DNA from 3 places in the Knoellia pratensis genome. Region 3 is predicted to be linked to each of the others. Evidence: predicted binding sites of a transcription regulator. Region 3 holds the regulator's gene; each other region holds the start of a gene.
What was found. The regulator LexA, encoded in region 3, represses DNA repair genes until DNA is damaged. The targets are predictions, from matches to a motif close to TCGAACANNTGTTCGA.
Positions count from the first base shown of each region.

Region 1 (6,067 bases), on a different contig from region 3:
GACGACGAGCTCACTCGGCTCGACCGCGTGTTCGCCCCGCGCTCCCCCATGGCCCACGAGCTCGCGAATCAGCTGGTACTGCGCGTGATTCGTGTCCTGGTACTCGTCCACCATGACATGACGGAACCGGCGGCGGTAGTGCTCGGCGACGTCCGGGAAGGCCTGCAACATGTGGACCGTGAGCATGATGATGTCGTCGAAGTCGAGCGCGTTGGCCTGACGCAGACGACGTTGGTATGCCGTGTAGGCGTCCGCGAGCAGCCGTTCCGTATGGGTGCCACCCGGGTTGTCGGCGCTGGGCTCGGAACCCACGCGAGCGGCATACGTCTCTTCGTCGATCAGCTCGTTCTTGAGGTTGCTCACCTGGTGGCTGAAGGTGCGCGGGTTGTAGCGCTTGGGGTCGAGGTCCATGTCGCGGATGACCATCGACATGAGGCGTTGGCTGTCGGCGGCGTCATAGATCGAGAACGTCGACTTCATCCCGACCTTGTCGGCCTCACGACGCAGGATCCGGACGCAGGCGCTGTGGAACGTCATGACCCACATGGCGCGGGCGCGCGGGCCGACGAGGTCCTGGACCCGCTCGCGCATCTCGGCGGCGGCCTTGTTGGTGAACGTGATGGCGAGGATCTGGCCGGGCTGGACGCCTCGGGCGGCCAGCAGGTAGCCGATGCGGTGGGTGAGGACGCGCGTCTTGCCCGAGCCGGCGCCGGCGATGATCAGGAGCGGCCCACCGGCGTGGATGACGGCTTCGCGCTGCTCCTCGTTGAGGCCTTCGAGGAGCTCCTCGGGGTCCTGGGCGGACGTCGATCCCCAGGCCGGCTCCGGTGGGGCCTGGCTGTCGGACATCGCCCACGAGGGCACGCCGGCAGCGTTGACGAGCGCCGCGTGCGCGCTCTCGTGCGTGTCGTGGTCCGTCGTGGGTGCGTTGTCGGAGTCCGTGGCGGAATCGGGCTCGCCAAGGCCCGTCCCGTTGAAATCCATGCCATCAAAAAGGGTGCTCATCTCATCGACAACCCTACGTCCTGGCACCGTCACCTCAGGAGCACGCGTGGGCCGCTCCATCGTTCGCGCAGCCATCGGTCGTGGCTCGCGACGATGACGGTCACTGGTGTGTGAGCGAGGGCGGCCTCGACCTCCTCGACGAGGGCGAGGCTGAGGTGGTTGGTCGGCTCGTCGAGGAGCAGGAGCTCTGGCTGCTCACCGATGACGATGGCGAGGGCGAGTCGTCGTTGCTGCCCTTCGCTGAGAAGTCCCACGGGACGGTCGACGTCGCGAGGGTGGATGAGACCGAGCTCGCCGAGGAGCAGTTCTGAGTCGGTCGCGCGATAGGTCGCCCGCACTGTCGCGCTCAGGTCGGCGAACTCCACGTCCTGGGTGAGGAGGCCGATGCGGCGGGCCGATACCTGGACGTCGCCGGCGCTCGGGCTGACTCGACCTGCGAGCACCTTGAGCAGGGTGGACTTGCCGGAGCCGTTGGATCCCTCGATGAGGACGTGCTCCCCCGCTGCGACGTCGAGCCGCGGCACGTGGACGCGCCCGTCGACGACGAGATCGCGCACGCGGACGGACCCGGCACTGGCTGCCGTGAAGTCCGCAGCGAACCTCAGGGGTGGGTGTGGCTTGCGCACCTGGTCGCGTTCGAGGACCTCGATGCGTTGCTGGGCGTCACGGCTGCGGCGGCTCGCGGACTTCTGCACGCGGGCGCCCTTGAACGCGTGGATGAACTTGTCGTTGTCCCGCGGACCCCGGTTGTGCGCGACATCGCTTGTCGTCGTGCGCGCAGCGATCCGCAAGTGGCCAAGCTCGCTCTGCTGGGCGGCATACGCCTCCGCCCAGCGTCGCTGGGAATCGCGACGGAATGTCAGGTATGCCGTGTAGTTGCCGGTGAATCGTCTCCCACCTTCGCCGTCGGTCCCGAAGTGGCTGGGGTCGAGGTCGACGACGGCGGTGCAGACCCTGTCGAGGAAGGTGCGGTCGTGGCTGGCGACGAGGACGGCTCCGGGGAGCTGGTTGAGCTCGGACTCGAGGTGGTCGAGGGCCTGGTCGTCGAGGTGGTTGGTGGGTTCGTCGAGGACGAGGCACTCGGGGCGCCGGGTGAGGAGGGCGGCGAGTGCGAGGCGGCTGCGTTGGCCTCCGCTGAGTTCGGCGATCGTGCGGGTGCGGTCGATGGCGTCGAGGCCAAGGCGATGCGCAGAGAGCTCGGCGCGGCGGTCGGCATCCCACGCGTCGTGGAGGGTCGCCCAGGTGAGGAGTTTGTCATAGGCCTGTGCCACAGCGGGATTGGTGAGTTCGTCACTGATGGCCTCAAGGCGCGCGACAGCATGGTGGAGTGGCGCGAGGGCCTGCGTGAGGACGTCGTCGACGGTGTCGTGCGGGTCGAGCCCGCTGTTTTGGGCGAGGTAGCCGAGGTCATCGGGTGTCGTGATCGTGCCGTGGTTGGGCTGCTCGATCCCAGCGACGAGACGGATGAGCGTCGACTTGCCAGAACCGTTTTCGCCGATGAGGCCCACGCGTTGGCCCGGTGCGACGGTGAGGTCGATGGCGTCGAGGACGGTGCGGCCGGCGTAGCCGTGCGACACGTCGCGGATGGTGAGTGGGTGGGTCATGGAACTCCAGCGGGGAGGTTCGAGTGCTCGCGCGGGCGGGTGGCCTCGGGCGCGTGCTGGTCGCTGGATCAGTTCTTCATGATGGGCACGAGGCTAGCGGTTGATGAAGGCCCGCCGCACGCGCGTTTTCCAGGTCGCCCTTTTCCCCGGGCCGTCCGGGAGGGCAGCGTTGCGTTGGCTTCCGATGAACATCACCCCGGGCAGGCAGAGGACCCCGATGAGGACCAGGGACCACTTGGGCGTCGAGAACACCGCGCCCCCATCCCCCATCACCATCGTGGCTCCGGCCCAGATCACGGCCAGCACGAGAGCTGAGATGCCGGCAAGCAGCACCCCGAGCGGAACTCCCCCGGGACTGCCGACACGTTGCCCGCGGCGGCGCGCGAGCCAGATCTCGACGGTCCACGGCAGTACAGCCAACGCCACGACCCAGATCAGCCACATGGAGACGTAGAACGAGTCGATCTCGACCTGGTCGGACCAGGATCCCTGCGCCGTGAGGCCCCTGAGCAGCGCCAGGATGCTGGTCACCCCCGCCACGGCTGCCAGGATCCGCAGAACCCGCCGGCTCGAACTTGGCGCCATCCAGGTGACTGCGTAGTCGGTGGGCTGGCCGAACGCCTCCACCGGGTCCTGCTGCGTGTCGAGGACATGCTGCTGCACCTCGGCCACGACCTCCTCAACCTGCTCCTCCTTCATCCCGTTGAGGCGCAGTTGTTCCGCGAGGACCTTCGAGTACTCCCACAGGTCGGTCGGCACGAGTCAGCCCTCCAGCGCTTCGGCCATGGTGTTTGAGAAGGTGAGCCAACCTGCGCGGCCGGAGTCGAGCTCGGCGCGACCGGCGGGGGTCAGCCAGAAGTACTTGCGGGGTGGCCCGGACTGCCCGGTGACCCATTCGCTCTTGACGAGGCCGTCCTCCTCGAGCCGGCCCAGCAGTGGGTAGATCGTGCCGCCCTTGATGCCCTCGAATCCCAGGTCAGCCAAGGAGGCCATGAGGGTGTAGCCGTACGCGGACGTCTCGCGCGACAGGGCTGCGAGCACGGCGAGATCGAGGACACCCTTGAGCCACTGGCTCTGTCGATCCTCGCGTACCTTTGCCTTCCCCATGGCTAGATAGTTCTGCAACCTAGGTAGGAATGTCAACTAGTTAGTGCGGGTGTCTGTCAGTGACTGTTGTTAGCGTGGTTGACGAGCGTTGACGTGTCCCCTGCTTTTTTGGTGAATAGTGCTGTGCCACTTGCGAATTCAGCCCAGAGCGTAGCCCGAAAACCTTGACTCTAGAACTCACGTTCGAGTATTGTTGGGTCATGGAAACCACCGCTGCGACCGCCGCCCTTGAGGGCCGGTATGCCGCGTTGCGTGCGTGCGCTGACCAGTTGAGTTCCGATGAGCTCCTGGACGTCATCGAGCTCGCGCAGCGGGAGAAGGACGCGGCGTCGGCCCGTCAGGCGGTGGCGTTGGCGCACCTGTCCGCGCGTGATGCGCACCGGCAGGAGGACGGCATGCCTGCTGAGGTGCACCACGGGTTGGGCTACCAACGCCTGGACGGGCCCGAGCTGGCGGCACCCAGGTTGGGGTGTTCAGTGTTCGTGGCGACGAACCGGATCCTGGATGCGATCCGGCAGATGACCCGCACCCCGGCCGTGGTCGATGCCATGGCCAGTGGTGACCTGGATGAGCATCGTGCGCGGGTTGTGACGGAGGAGACGGAGTTCTTGTCGGCGCAGTCCGCCGCGGAGGTGGTGGACCGGGTCAAGGACGTGTGGGGGCAGCTGACCGTGGGTCCGTTGCGGCAACTCCTGGCCCGCACCGCGGCGCAGGTGGACCCGGATGCGGTCACCGCCCATGTGGAGGACGAGCGCGCCCGGCGCGGGTTGACCCGCCGCACGGGGACGAACGGTACGGATCACTGGCGCGGCGACTTCCGTGTCGAGGACGCGCGGGGTGCGTGGGCTGCTGTCACCGAACGCGCCCGCCAGCTGGTGCGGGAGAACAAGGCCGACAGCCTCGAACTCGCCCGGGCTGACGCGATGATGGAACTCATCCTCGAACACAGTGATGTCAAAGTCATCGTCCACACCACCCGCGCCGCCCCCGACAGCGACACCAAGGACGACACCACTGCTGACGCCTCTTCCCATGGCCGTGGTGCCAAAGCTGCCGACTCTGACACCGCTCCCACTCACTCCACCTCGACCGGGCCTTGGGCTGCAGAGGACCTCGTCGAGGTCGGCGGGCTCGGACAAGGTGGCACGACCTTCGTGCGCCGTGAATGGCTCGACCAGGTTGGCACCTCCGACCCCGACCGGGAACTCACCTGCGACCACGGCACCGGCGCCCTGGTGCACGGTGACGTGCCCGCAGCGTTGGCACGCGGCCAGGCACAGGCCCGACGTGCTCACCGCGCACGGGAACGCGTCAAAGAGCACGCCGCGAAGGACACCACGCGACGAAGCGGGTCACGCGGCCCGGATTCGCCGACCGCAGCTTCACGATCCGTCAAGGAGATCGCTGACGAGGCCGTCGATGAGCCCGTCGACTTCAGCGAGTCCTACCGGGTGCCCGACCCCATGGCGCGCCTCATCCGGTTGCGCGATGGATCCTGTCGCTTCCCCGGGTGCACTGTGCCCGCGCACCAGTGCGACCTGGACCACGTCCGCCCCTGGCCGACCGGACCCACAAGCCCGATCAACCTCATGTGCCTGTGCCGGCGCCACCACCGCATCAAGCAACGCGACGGCTGGACCGTGAAGCTCCACCCCGACGGCACAGTCACCTGGACCGACCCCACCGGGCTGCAACGCACCACCTGGCCCGTGGACCACCTCCACCTCATCACCGCCGGACACACCCACCGCGACCCTTCGACGGCTGGCCGCATCGCAGGCGACCCCACCGACATCCCCACCACCTTCGAAGAGGAGCTCATCGAACTCCTCGGCGGACCCGACAACGCCCAACCCCGCGCCTCCCCGAAGTCCTTCGACCTCAACGGCAACACCTTCGGCGGACCACCACCCCGCATCGACCTCGACTTCAACCCCAGCTGGAACCGCTACCGCGTCGACTTCCCACCGACGCCGCCCCGCCCGCCAGAGGTCATCCCGTTCTGAGTGGACCGGACCGCACCGCGAAGGTGAGCGGACGGCATACGGTGTCGTGCATGGCCTCTCGCAAGGGTGAGTTCGGCGAACCGGTGATCCTCGACGTCGCCGGCCGCGACGTGAAGCTGTCGAGCCCTGAGCGCGTCTACTTCTCCGCGCGCGGTGAGACCAAGCTCGACCTGGCGAACTACTACGTCTCCGTCGGCGATGGCATCCTCAACGCCCTGCGCGAGCGGCCGACGATGCTGCACCGCTTCCCCGACGGCGTCGACGGCAAGAAGGTCCACCAGAAGCGCGTCCCCCGCGGCGCCCCACCCTGGCTCGAGACCGTCCGGCTGCACTTCCCGCGATACG
Region 1 is NZ_JBHTDJ010000001.1:1,447,626-1,453,692, reverse strand. It holds gene pcrA (DNA helicase PcrA) at 1-1,005, opposite strand, end outside; gene ACFQRE_RS06960 (ABC-F family ATP-binding cassette domain-containing protein) at 1,035-2,609, opposite strand; gene ACFQRE_RS06955 (hypothetical protein) at 2,703-3,368, opposite strand; gene ACFQRE_RS06950 (PadR family transcriptional regulator) at 3,372-3,716, opposite strand; gene ACFQRE_RS06945 (HNH endonuclease signature motif containing protein) at 3,917-5,722, shown strand; gene ligD (non-homologous end-joining DNA ligase) at 5,773-6,067, shown strand, end outside.
Region 1: ACFQRE_RS06945 (HNH endonuclease signature motif containing protein) is a predicted target of LexA. The motif match lies at 3,888-3,903, and genes of this name have one in related genera.

Region 2 (6,067 bases), on a different contig from region 3:
TCGTCGCCGGGCAGCAGGATGACGTAGCGCTTCATGACGCCCGGTCCTCGTCGGTGACGACCGGGCGGACCTCGATGCCGTCGCCGAGCTCGGCGAGCATCTGGCAGCACTCGAGGAGGTCGTCGAGATTCTCCGTCCTGACCTGGTAGAAGCCTCCGACCTGCTCGGCCGACTCCGCGTACGGGCCGTCGGTGACGGGGCCCCCGCCGGCACGGATGGTCCTGGCGGTGGAGGAGAGATTCAGTTCGGCTCCACCAGTCACCTCGTGTCCACGCTCGGCGAGCTCTTCACCGAAACGGTCGTAGACGGCATACCCGGCCTTGCGTTCCTCGTCGGTCATCGTGGTCCACCAGCGATCGGCGTCTCCGATGATGAGGACGACGTATTCCTTGGTCTGTGCGCTCATGTCAGATCCTCTTCTGTCTCGGCCATCCGGCGGAACTCGATGTGTTCACCACGGGACGCGAACTCCTCGCAGACGCGACGCAGGTCGTCACCGTCCTCGGAGTCCAGGAGGTAGAAGCCGACGATCTGCTCGACGGATTCAGTGAACGGACCTTCGGTGACGAGCGCTGGCCCGCCCCGCTCGCCGGGGCGCATCGAGACTGCGCGCGCCGACGGCTCCAACGGGCCGCCAGCCACGATCTTGTGTTGACCCGCGGCGAGGTCACGATGGAACTGCTCGTGGGAGCGCATCCCCTTCTCGTGCTCCTCGGCTGGGAGCTGCGCCCACTCCGCCTCAGGTGCGGGCAGCAGGACGAGGAAGCGACTCATCGGGTTCTCCAAGTGGTCGTGGTGAGTGAGGGCGCGAGTGCGACCTCACTCACCTGACGAGCGAACCACAGCCGAATCGACAACACGACTCGAAACGCGTCAGAAGGGGATGGGTTGGGGCGGGCGGGGTGGTCGCGGTGGGAAGTCGACGTGGTAGCGGTTCCAGCTGGGGTTGAAGTCGAGGTCGATGCGTGGTGGTGGGCCGCCGAAGGTGTTGCCGTTCATGTCGAACGCGAACGGGTACGCGCGGGGTTGGGCGTTGTCGGGTCCGCCGAGGAGTTCGATGAGCTCCTCCTCGAAGGTGGTGGGGATGTCGCCGCCGTCGGCTCGCGCCGAGGACGTGGTGGACGCGGACGGGTCGCGGTGGGTGTGTCCGGCGGTGACGAGGTGGAGGTGGTCCACGGGCCACGTGGTGCGTTGCAGCCTGGTGGGGTCGGTCCAGGTGACTGTGCCGTCGGGGTGGAGTGTCACGGTCCAGCCGTCGCGTTGCTTGATGCGGTGGTGGCGTCGGCACAGGCACATGAGGTTGATCGGGCTTGTGGGTCCGGTCGGCCAGGGGCGGACGTGGTCGAGGTCGCACTGGTGTGCGGGCACAGTGCACCCCGGGAAGCGACAGGATCCATCGCGTAGTCGGGTGAGTCGGGCCATGCCGTCGGGCACCCGGTAGGACTGGCTGAAGTCTTCGAGGTTCTGGTCGGAGCGTTCGGCTTTGCGGTGGGCACGTCGGGCGCGAGCCTGTCCGCGAGCCAACGCTGCGGGTACGTCACCGTGCACGAGTGCGCCGGTGTCGCGGTCGCAGGTCAGTTCCCGGTCGGGGTCGGAGGTGCCGGCATTGTCGAGCCATTCACGGCGCACGAAGGTCGTGCCACCTTGTCCGAGGCCACCCACCTCAACCAGGTCCTCCGCTGCACCGCTCGCCGCGGCGGTGTTGGTGTCGGCGGTGGTGGCGGTGGTGTCACCGTCGTCGGCGGCGCGGGTGGTGTGGACGATGACCTTGACATCACTGTGTTCGAGGATGAGTTCCATCATCGCGTCCGCCCGGGCGAGTTCGAGGCTGTGGGCCTTGTTCTCCCGCACCAGCTGGCGGGCGCGTTCGGTGACAGCAGCCCACGCACCACGCGCGTCCTCGACACGGAAGTCACCGCGCCAGTGATCAGTACCGTTGACGCCGGTGCGACGCGTCAACCCGCGCCGGGCGCGCTCGTCCTCCACATGCGCGGTCACCGCATCCGGGTCCACCAGCGCCGCGGTCCGGGCCAGGAATTGACGCAACGGGCCCACGGTCAGCTGCCCCCACACGTCCTTGACCCGGTCCACCACCTCCGCCGCGGACTCCGCCGACAAGAACTCCGTCTCCTCCGTCACAACCCGGGCACGGTACTCATCCAGGTCACCACAGGCCATGGCATCGACCACGGCCGGGGTGCGGGTCATCTGCCGGATCGCATCCAGGATCCGGTTCGTCGCCACGAACACCGAACACCCCAACCTGGGTGCCGCCAGCTCCGGCCCGTCCAGGCGTTGGTAGCCCAACCCGTGATGCACCTCCGCAGGCATGCCGTCCTCCTGCCGGTGCGCATCGCGCGCGGACAGGTGCGCCAACGCCACCGCCTGCCGGGCCGACGCCGCGTCCTTCTCCCGCTGCGCGAGCTCGATGACGTCCAGGAGCTCATCGGAACTCAACTGGTCAGCGCACGCACGCAACGCGGCATACCGGCCCTCAAGGGCGGCGGTCGCAGCGGTGGTCTCCATGACCCAACAATACTCGAACGTGAGTTCTAGAGTCAAGGTTTTCGGGCTACGCTCTGGGCTGAATTCGCAAGTGGCACAACGATATTCACCATACAGGCACGACAAGCCGCACCCTCGTCAACCAGGCTGACAACAGCCACTGACAGCGTCGGGAACCCTAGTTCCTCAAGGCGTCCGGAAGTGGCGCGGAGTGGACGACGGTGAGATCGGAAACGGCACGAGTGAGGACGACGTACAGACGCCGCAGGCCCGTGCGCTCGTCCGGCTCGGCGGCCGCGATCTCGCCCGGCTCCAACACGAGGACGTGGTCGAACTCGAGGCCCTTGGCCACCGTCGCGGGAACGACGTCAACCTGGTGGTCAACGTCCCCATGAGTGGCACCGAGCGTGCCGTGCTCGATCCCGGCAGCATCGAGCGCTCGGGACACCTCGGCGACCCGCCCGTCAGGAACGATGACGCCGCTACTGCCTTCGAGGACACGCAGCCGATCCACCTGCGAGACAGTCTCACTCACCAGATCGGCGGGTCCCACGGTAACCAGATCGAGCCGACCAGGGTTGTCTCGCACCGATTCCGGAGCCGCGAGACCGGGCGCCGCCTGGGGCAGCAGCCGCGCCGCGAACTCGATGACGCTCGCCGGCACGCGGAACCCGCGGCGCAGCTCTGACACCACGCCGTCGGGTTTGCCGAGGTGGTGGAGACTCTCGGCCCACGACGCCGTCGACCACGGCGTCGTCCCCTGCGCAATGTCACCAAGCACCGTCGCGGCCCCCGTCGAGCAGCGTCGACCGACCGCTCGCAGCTGCATCGGTGAGAGGTCCTGGGCCTCGTCCAACACGACGTGGCCCAGGCTCGGTGTCCGGTTGAGGAGGTCGCCCAACTCATCCAGCAGCACCGTGTCGGCGAGGGTCCACTTCGCCGATCCCGCTGCGCGAGAGGGCTTTTCCCAGAGCAACAGCTGCTGCTCCTCGTCGCTCAGCACGCCTTCGGCCGCGGTCGCGAGTGCATCACTGTCCGACAACAACCGGTGCAGCAGCGCACGGGCGTCGACCTTGGGCCAGAGCGACGCGGCATACGCCTTGACCGGAGCGCTGCGCGCGATGGCGTCCTGCACGCGGTCATCGGGGTACTCCCCCAACGCCTCCATCTTGACCAGCACGGCGTGAGCAAGCCGCTGCGGCAACAGCACCCGAGCGGCGTCGTAGCGGATATCGCGACCCGCGAGCCCATCGACCAGAGGAGCGATGTCGTATGCCGCGACCCGCCACCTGCGCGCCCCGCGCGGCACAACCATCGCCTCACCGGGCGGCACGAGGTGCGACCACACGGCGCGGTGCAACACCGCGGCCATCCGCGCGTCACCCTTGAGCTGTGCGACGGCTGTCGCCTCCGTCGCGCGGATCGGCACCGATGCGGTGAGTGCCTCGATGCTCGTGTGCCGGACCTCGACCTCACCAAGTGTGGGCAACACTGCACCGATGTGTTCGAGAAAGGCGTCGTTCGGGCCGATGACGAGGACTCCGCTGCGACCGAGCCGAGCGCGATAGGCATAGAGCAACCACGCCGCGCGGTGCAGACCGACCGCCGTCTTACCCGTCCCCGGTGCGCCCTGGATGCAGACCGTCGTCGTCGCGTCGACACGCACCAACGCGTCCTGCTCGGGCTGGATCGTCGCGACGATGTCACGCATGGGGCCGACGCGCGGGCGCTCGATCTCGGTCGCCAGGATCCGCGAGCGCGCTTCCGGCTCACCGACGTCGAGCAGGTGCTCGTCCTCCATGGCGGTGATCGAGCCGTGGTCGTAGCCGAAGCGTCGCCGCAGCCGCACGCCCATCGGCTCGGTGTGCGACGCGCGATAGAACGTCGTCGACACCGGCGCTCTCCAGTCGATCACCAAGGGGTCGCCCGCGTCGTCGGTGACGTGGCGACGGCCGATGTACCAGCGCTCGTCGGTGTCGAGGTCGACGCGGCCGAAGAAGAGCGCCGTCGTCGGGTCGTCCTCGAGCGATCGGGCCCGACGCCACAGGGTCTCGGCGAGCCGCTCCGACGAGACCGCGTCACCGCCCTGGATGTCGAGCGCCAGGGTGCGTTCGCGCATGCGGGCCAGTTCGGCTCGCGCGTTCGCGAGATGGTGCTGTTCTTCCGTGAGCTCCTCGTTCATGGGCATGACGAAGTGCCTCTCCTGAGCTCAGGGTGTGTTGGGGGGAAGAGACAGCCTAGGTGATCGGCTGGTCGAAGACGTGCCGTCGCACCCAGGCGTGCATGGCGATGGCTGCGGCAGCGCCGGCATTGATCGAGCGGGTCGAACCGAACTGCTCGATGTGCAGCGTCGCCTCGCACTCCGCACGCATCGCCTCGGACAACCCCGGCCCCTCCTGCCCGAAGACGAGCATCGCGTTCCTCGGGAGGTCGTAGGTCTCGAGCGGGCGGCTGCCGGGCAGGTTGTCGATCCCGATGAGGCGTATGCCGTTCGCACCAGCCCACGTGGCCAGGTCACCTGGCGCGGGGTGGTGGTGCTCGTGCTGGTAGCGGTCCGTGACCATCGCACCCCTGCGGTTCCACCGGCGCCGGCCGACGATGTGGAAGGCGGCGGCGCCCATCGCGTTGGCGGTGCGGACGACCGAGCCGATGTTGAAGTCGTGCTCCCAGTTCTCGATGGCGATGTGGAAGTCGTGGCGACGCGTGTCGAGGTCGGCGACGATCGCGTCGTGCCGCCAGTAGCGGTAGTCGTCGACGACGTTGCGCCGATCGCCGTCGCGCAGCAGGTCCGGGTCGAGCCGGTCGTCGTCGGGCCACGGCCCCTCCCAGGGGCCGACGCCAACAATCGCCTCGCGCTCGTCACTCACGGGGCCAACAATGTCAGGCATGAGCAACGAGACGTACGACGACATGTGGGTGGCGCCCGACGAGGACCCCCGCGAGAGCGACAGCCCGCCGATGGACGAACGCGACAACTACGCGGCATACCTGCGTCATCGTCGACAGACGCTCGAGCTGAAGTGCGACGGGCTGAACCCGGAGCAGATGGCTCAGCGTTCCGTCCCACCGTCGTCGATGTCCCTGCTCGGACTCGTGCGACACCTCGCGGAGGTCGAGCGCGGCTGGTGGCGCCGGACCCTGGCCGGCGAGGACGCCGAGCGGCTCTGGGGACCGCCGCGCTCCGACGCCGACTTCAACGATGTCGTGGGCGACCAGGAGTCGGTCGATGCCGCTTGGGCGGCGTGGCGTGAAGAGGTCGCGTATGCCGAAGCCTGGCTCGCCGCGCACGACGACATGGGTCAGGTCATCGACGCGGGCCACCACGGCGAACTCAATGTTCGCGACGTCGTCGTCCACCTCATCGAGGAGTATGCCCAGCACCTCGGGCACGCCGACCTGCTGCGCGAGTGCATCGACGGTCGCACCGGCCAGTGAGCCGTTCAGCGGACGTTCAGAGACACGGCATACCCTTGCGCCCGTGATGATGCCCTCGCTCGGCCCCGACTTCATGGACCCCCAGTGGCTCCTGGACCGCTTCGGCTCCCAGTTCTTCTGGGTCAGT
Region 2 is NZ_JBHTDJ010000001.1:1,000,771-1,006,837, reverse strand. It holds gene ACFQRE_RS04765 (YciI family protein) at 1-35, opposite strand, end outside; gene ACFQRE_RS04760 (YciI family protein) at 32-406, opposite strand; gene ACFQRE_RS04755 (YciI family protein) at 403-774, opposite strand; gene ACFQRE_RS04750 (HNH endonuclease signature motif containing protein) at 874-2,526, opposite strand; gene ACFQRE_RS04745 (HelD family protein) at 2,684-4,687, opposite strand; gene ACFQRE_RS04740 (TrmH family RNA methyltransferase) at 4,743-5,393, opposite strand; gene ACFQRE_RS04735 (DinB family protein) at 5,392-5,940, shown strand; gene ACFQRE_RS04730 (DedA family protein) at 5,990-6,067, shown strand, end outside.
Region 2: ACFQRE_RS04750 (HNH endonuclease signature motif containing protein) is a predicted target of LexA. The motif match lies at 2,540-2,555, and genes of this name have one in related genera.

Region 3 (6,067 bases):
CGTCGTCAACCTCGAAGGCGATCCGGATCTTCGGGCTCGGGGTTCCGCCGGCCTCGACCGCGTCAATCGCGACCTTGTGCGCGGGGCTCGCAATCTCGAACGTCGCCCGCCCGGCCTCGAGGATCGCGACACGGTCGTCGCCGCCCTCGGAGAACGCCGCAATCTCGTCCATGCCCAGCACGTCGCGATAGAACCGGACCGCCTCGTCATAGTCCTGCGCCTCGACAACGATCCGCAGTTGCTTGACCTTCTGAATCTTCTCGTTCGTCATGAGAGGTCCAAGCGCAAACTGCCCCGACTTATTGCGCAGCAAAGAGCGCCCCGCACCAACAGTGGCGGGGCGCTCTCCCTGCTGAGTCGGAGAGGGGTCGAAGCTCATCCAAGGACTCAGGACCGAGCCGGGGTCGAAGCGGCTCGGAGTTCGTGGTGTGTGTCTGTGCGATCAGCCCTGCGGGATGACGATGGCCTGGCCGACCTGGACCTGCGCGCTGGCAAGGTCGTTGGCGTCCTGGAGCATCGACACACCAGTCGCGATGGACACGCCGGTCAAGTTCTCGGCGGCAATCTCGGAGAGGGTCTGTCCCTGCTGGACGGTCACCGTCTCGGCGGGCGCCGACGCGGCAGCCCCACCGGTGAGAGCGACGAACGCCACAAGGAGAGCGACGAGCACGACGGCACTGGTGAGAACGAGTCGTCCGGCCCGGGTCAGACGCAGCGCGGGCTGCGCCACCTCGCGCACCGACTCGCCCGTGGGAACGGACACGAGCCGCGGCTGCGGGGCACGACGCGGAACGGGCCGGGGTGCGGCATACCCATTGGTGGTGCCGTCCAGCAATGCAGCGCTGTCCAGAACTGCAACTGCACTCATGGTGTCCTCCTGGGTCGATGTCACGATCGAAACGGTGTTCGAACGAACGCTTGTACGATTTCTAGCACGGATGTTCGAGGACTTCAAGACACGCGTCGAACAGATGTTTGAAACATGTACTCGAACTCCGTAGTCTGTGCTCATGTCAGGAAGCCAATCAGGCACCACTGACAACGCCCCGCGAGGAGACGAACCCATGAGCGACAAGCGCCGCCACGACGCCGACGACAGTGTTGTGCAGCAGCTGCCCGACCGCGACCCCGGTGACGGCACGCTCACGGTGCGTCAGCGCAAGGTTCTCGACGTCATCCGCAACTCCGTGGATCGGCGCGGCTACCCGCCGAGCATGCGCGAGATCGGCCAGGCAGTTGGCCTCACCTCCCCCAGCTCGGTGTCGCACCAGCTCAATGCGCTCGAGAAGAAGGGCTACCTGCGCCGCGACCCCAACCGGCCGCGCGCGCTCGAGGTCATCTCGCCCGACACGCCGAGCGACATCCGCGGCTATCGCGGTGGCGCCTCGCCCGACGACATCGACGCCGAGATGGATCCGACCGGTTCGGGTGACGCGCGTCCCGAGGCGAGCTACGTGCCCGTCCTCGGACGGATCGCCGCCGGTGTGCCGATCATGGCTGAGGAGATGGTGGACGAGGTCTTCCCGCTGCCCAAGCAGATCGTCGGCGAGGGCTCGCTCTTCCTGCTCAAGGTCGTGGGTGACTCGATGATCGACGCCGCCATCTGCGACGGTGACTGGGTCGTCGTGCGTCAGCAGCCCAACGCCGACAACGGCGACATCGTGGCCGCGATGCTCGACAACGAGGCGACAGTCAAGACGTTCAAGCGCAAGGACGGCAAGGTCTGGCTCATGCCGCACAACCCCGCCTTCGACCCGATCGACGGCGACCACGCCACCATCCTGGGCAAGGTCACCGCGGTCCTCCGCCGGATCTAGTCCACACTCACAGCGAGTTCGTCCGCCAACGCGGACAACGTGACGCCGAGCGACGCATCGATCCGATGCGTTGTCTCGGCGTCGCCGCGTGTGGGGCCCTTCGTGACGACCACGACGGGTATGCCGTGTGCGGCCGCCCGTCGTACGAACCGGTAGCCGCTCATCACCTTGAGCGACGACCCCAGCACGACGAGCGCGGGCGCCGCGTCGGTGAGGGCGAAACACTGCTCGACCCGCGCCTTGGGAACGGAACCACCGAAGAAGACGACGTCGGGTTTGACGGTGTCGGCACGGCATACGAGACAGCGTGGAGCGACAAAGGTCTGGACGGCCGAGTCGGCCAGGACGATGTCGCCGTCGGGCCGGATCTGACTGCTCACCTGAGAACCGTCGCCGACGAGTCCCATTGCGAGAGAGGCGAATCCGGGGTTGGCGTCGTCCATGAACGCCTGGACGAGGTCGCGGTCCACGCGCTCCCCGCAGGTGAGGCATTCGACCTCGGCGAGGCTCCCGTGGAGCTCGATGACGTCACGCGTGCCGGCGTCCTGATGGAGTCCGTCGACGTTCTGGGTGATGACCGTGCCGAATGCCCCGGCGCGCTGGAGCCCGGTGACGGCGCGGTGTCCGGCGTTGGGTTCGGCCGCACTGAAGCGCTGCCAGCCGATGAAGCTGCGAGCCCAATAGCGCTGTCTCGCAGCACTCGTCGCAATGAACTCCTGGTGCGACATTGGCGTGACCCGACGATTGCCGTCCGGGCCGCGGTAGTCCGGGATGCCACTCTCGGTGGAGATGCCGGCACCGGTGAGGACGAGCGCTGGATCGCAGTCGCGCAACAGGGCAGCCACGTCGGCGACGCTGACGTTGGTGCTCATGTTGGACCTGACCGCAGAACTCACCGCACCATCGTAAGTCGGCACGAGACCGCCCCCGAGGGGTCAGGGCGGCGCGACGCCGAGTGACACGCTCATCAGGCGGACGCCAGGATCGCCCTCGCAGAAGTGACGGTTGCGAAACCTCCACCGTGCAGGTTCGTCGCCGTGGCCCGGGCCAGGTCCTCGGCCGACATCACTGCGCCGTCCGGCCCCGCCAGGTCGAAGGTGCTCGTCGCGTCGATCGGCACGATGACGTCGTAGCCGAGGTTCCCGCCCATTCGCGACGTCGTCTCCACGCACATGTTCGTCTGGATCCCGATGACGACGATCTGGCTGATGCCGCGTCCACGCAGCCAGCCGTCGAGGTCCGGCTCACCGATGAAGGCCGAGTTGACGCTCTTGGTCACGAGGACGTCGGCCTTGAGCTCTGCCACCCACGCGACCACGTCGTTGCCGGGCTGCCCCGGGCGCAGCGGTGAGGCGGAGCTCGTGCTGTCGTGGCGTACGACGACCAGGGGTCGACCCGACTCGCCCCACTTGTGCGCGAGTTCGCGCATCCGCTCCTGCGCCGCCGCGGCATCTGGACCGGGGCGCCCCCACGCCGCGTCGTCGAATCCGTTCTGGATGTCGATCAACACCAGGGCGGCGTTGTCGGCGATGGCGGGCAACGGAGCAGTCTCGGAGGTCATGTCACCACCTCACACCGAGGGCAACCCGTCGGCCTAGTGGCTCCCACGACATCATCCGCAAACTTTCCGCCACTTCCCACGTTGCGTCTGCGGATGTGGCGGCTCCAGCGACCCTTCACGCAGACGCAAGGGAGAGGCCGGGGCGGTCACTCGCCGGGGCAGGCGTTCTGGTGGACGAGGGCCCCCGTGACCATCCAGCGCCAGTCCGTGGCCGACCCTCCCGCGTGGGCCCCGGCGCCACACTGGCACTTCCAGTGCCAGCGCCCGAGGGCGTCACAGCTGACGTCCGGGTGGTGGCTGCGGCGGGCTGTCCGCCGGCGGATCGTGGTCTTCATGTACGGAAGGAGGCGGCGCTCTCCCCACAGATACGCCGCACCACCACAGGACCCTGCATCACACCCTGTGCAGAGGACTGGAACTTTGATAACTGAGCGTTATAGAATGCATCCATGATTGATGCAGCCGGACTCCGGGTCATGCGCGCCATCGCCGATGAAGGCAGCTTCACCGCGGCGGCGCTCTCGCTCGGCTACTCCCAGCCCGCCATCTCGCAGATGGTTCGCCGCCTCGAGACACGCACGGGCACGACGCTCGTCGAGCGCATCGGTCGCAGCGTGCGGCTCACCGAGGCCGGCGCCGTGCTCGCCCGCCACGCGGGCCCTGTCCTCTCTGCTCTTGACGCCGCCGAGGAAGAAGTCGCGGCCATCGCCGGACTGCGCTCCGGCCGCGTCCGGCTCATGGCCTTCCCCAGCGCGTCCGCGACCCTCGTCCCCAAGGCGCTGGCCAAGGTCAAGGCCGACCACCCCGGTGTCACGATCACGTTCAGCGAAGCCGAACCACGCGAGTCCCTTGCGGCCCTGCGCGCCGGCGAGTGCGACCTTGCAGTGGCCTTCGTCTACGAGGGCACCGACCTCGGTCGCGGCGAAGAGGACCTCGACGCCTTCGTCACCACTCCCCTCCTCGACGACGAGGTGCTGCTCGCAGTCCCCCGCACCCACGAGCTCGCCCACGCCAAGAACGTCGACATGGCCGCCCTCAAGGACGAGACCTGGATCGCTGGCTGTCCGCGCTGTCGCGGCCACCTCCTCCAGCTCGCGAGCACGGCCGGCTACGTCCCCAACATTGCCTACGAGACCGAGGACTACGTCGCGGTCATGGGTCTCATCGCCGAGGGCCTGGGTGTCGCGGTCATCCCCGACCTCATCCTCAAGACCGTCCACCACGAGGACGTCGCCGCGCTCCCGATGACGCCGGCCTCGCGCCGTCACATCGTGGCCGTGACCACGCCGGACCTCCAGCGCGTGCCGGCGGTCAAGGCCACCCTCGACGCCCTCGTCGAGAGCGCCAAGGCGTCGAGCGCCAAGACCCGCAAGAAGGCCTTGGCCCACTGATCGACCGCGCCATTCACTTCGCCGTGACAACCTCCAGTCGACCGTCACGCTCGACGACGGCGACGTGCCCACGCTGGTCGGTGCGATAGGCGGCATACCCGTTGCTCCTGAGCATCGCCAGGTGCGCGGCCGTCGGATGCCCGTAGTCGTTGTCCTTGCCCACGCTGATCACCGCGACGGGTGCCCGCACCGCGGCCATCAACGCAGGGTCCAGGTTCGCGCTTCCGTGATGCGGCGTCTTGACCACGTCGAATTCCGTTGCAGCAGAGGCCATCTGGGGATCCCGTCGCATCCTCAACACGAGATCGTGCGCTGCCTCCCGCTCGACGTCTCCCAGGAGCAGCGCATCCACCTCCCCCACACGGACGGCGAGCACGATGCTCGCGTTGTTGGGCACCGACCCCGCCGCGATGCGCCGCACGGGCGCCCAGACCTCCGCGGTCACCTCGCCGAAGGCGAGCCGGTCGCCTGCCGCCACCGCAGAGACGGGTATGCCGCGTGCTCCCGTCCAGCGCGTCACCTCAGCGACCTGGTAGCCCGGCTCCGCGATCGGTGACACGAGCACCTGACCGACCTCGCGTCCGCCGAGGACCCCCGGGAGACCCTCGACGTGGTCGGCGTGGAAATGCGTCAGCACCACGGCGTCGACGACCTCGACACCCAGGGAGTCGAGACACCCGTCCACCGCCGCCGGCTCAGGCCCGGCATCGACGACGAGCGCCCGCCCAGGTCCGGTCCGCACGACCGCCGCATCACCCTGGCCCACGTCGCAGAAGGCGATGCGCCAGCCGTCCGGTGGCCAGGTCACGACCCGCGTCGGGATCGTCATGGCCGCCGTCACGGCCACGATGAGCAGGGAGACGAGAGGCTTGACCACGGCGTAGCGCCCAAGCCACCGCCCCATGAGCAACAGCAGGACGGTGAGTCCCGCAAGCAGGAGCGCACCCGGCGCCCCATCGGGCCACGGCAGTGTCCCGCCCGGGACGTCGGCCATGACGCGCGCAGTCCGCGCGATGCCCAACGTGGGCACGGCGCCGAGCCACCCCACGAGCTGGGCAGGACCATCGGCGACGACCGACACCAGCGCAGCCACCACGCCGGCGATCGTGGCCGGCGCCACCAGTGGTGCCGCGACGAGGTTGGCGACGACACCGACGATGCTGACCGAGCCCTGCAGCAGGACGATGAGCGGAGCGCACATCGCCTGTGCCGCAATGGGAATGGCGATCGCTGGCCCCATGAACGCCAACCTCGGTGGCAGCCGCTGTGCGATCGCGTCGCCCCACGGCCGGGTGAAG
Region 3 is NZ_JBHTDJ010000004.1:9,561-15,627, reverse strand. It holds gene ACFQRE_RS16190 (VOC family protein) at 1-271, opposite strand, end outside; gene ACFQRE_RS16185 (LysM peptidoglycan-binding domain-containing protein) at 443-868, opposite strand; gene lexA (transcriptional repressor LexA) at 1,065-1,817, shown strand; gene ACFQRE_RS16175 (Sir2 family NAD-dependent protein deacetylase) at 1,814-2,713, opposite strand; gene ACFQRE_RS16170 (cysteine hydrolase family protein) at 2,785-3,378, opposite strand; gene ACFQRE_RS16165 (hypothetical protein) at 3,525-3,713, opposite strand; gene ACFQRE_RS16160 (LysR family transcriptional regulator) at 3,828-4,769, shown strand; gene ACFQRE_RS16155 (ComEC/Rec2 family competence protein) at 4,783-6,067, opposite strand, start outside.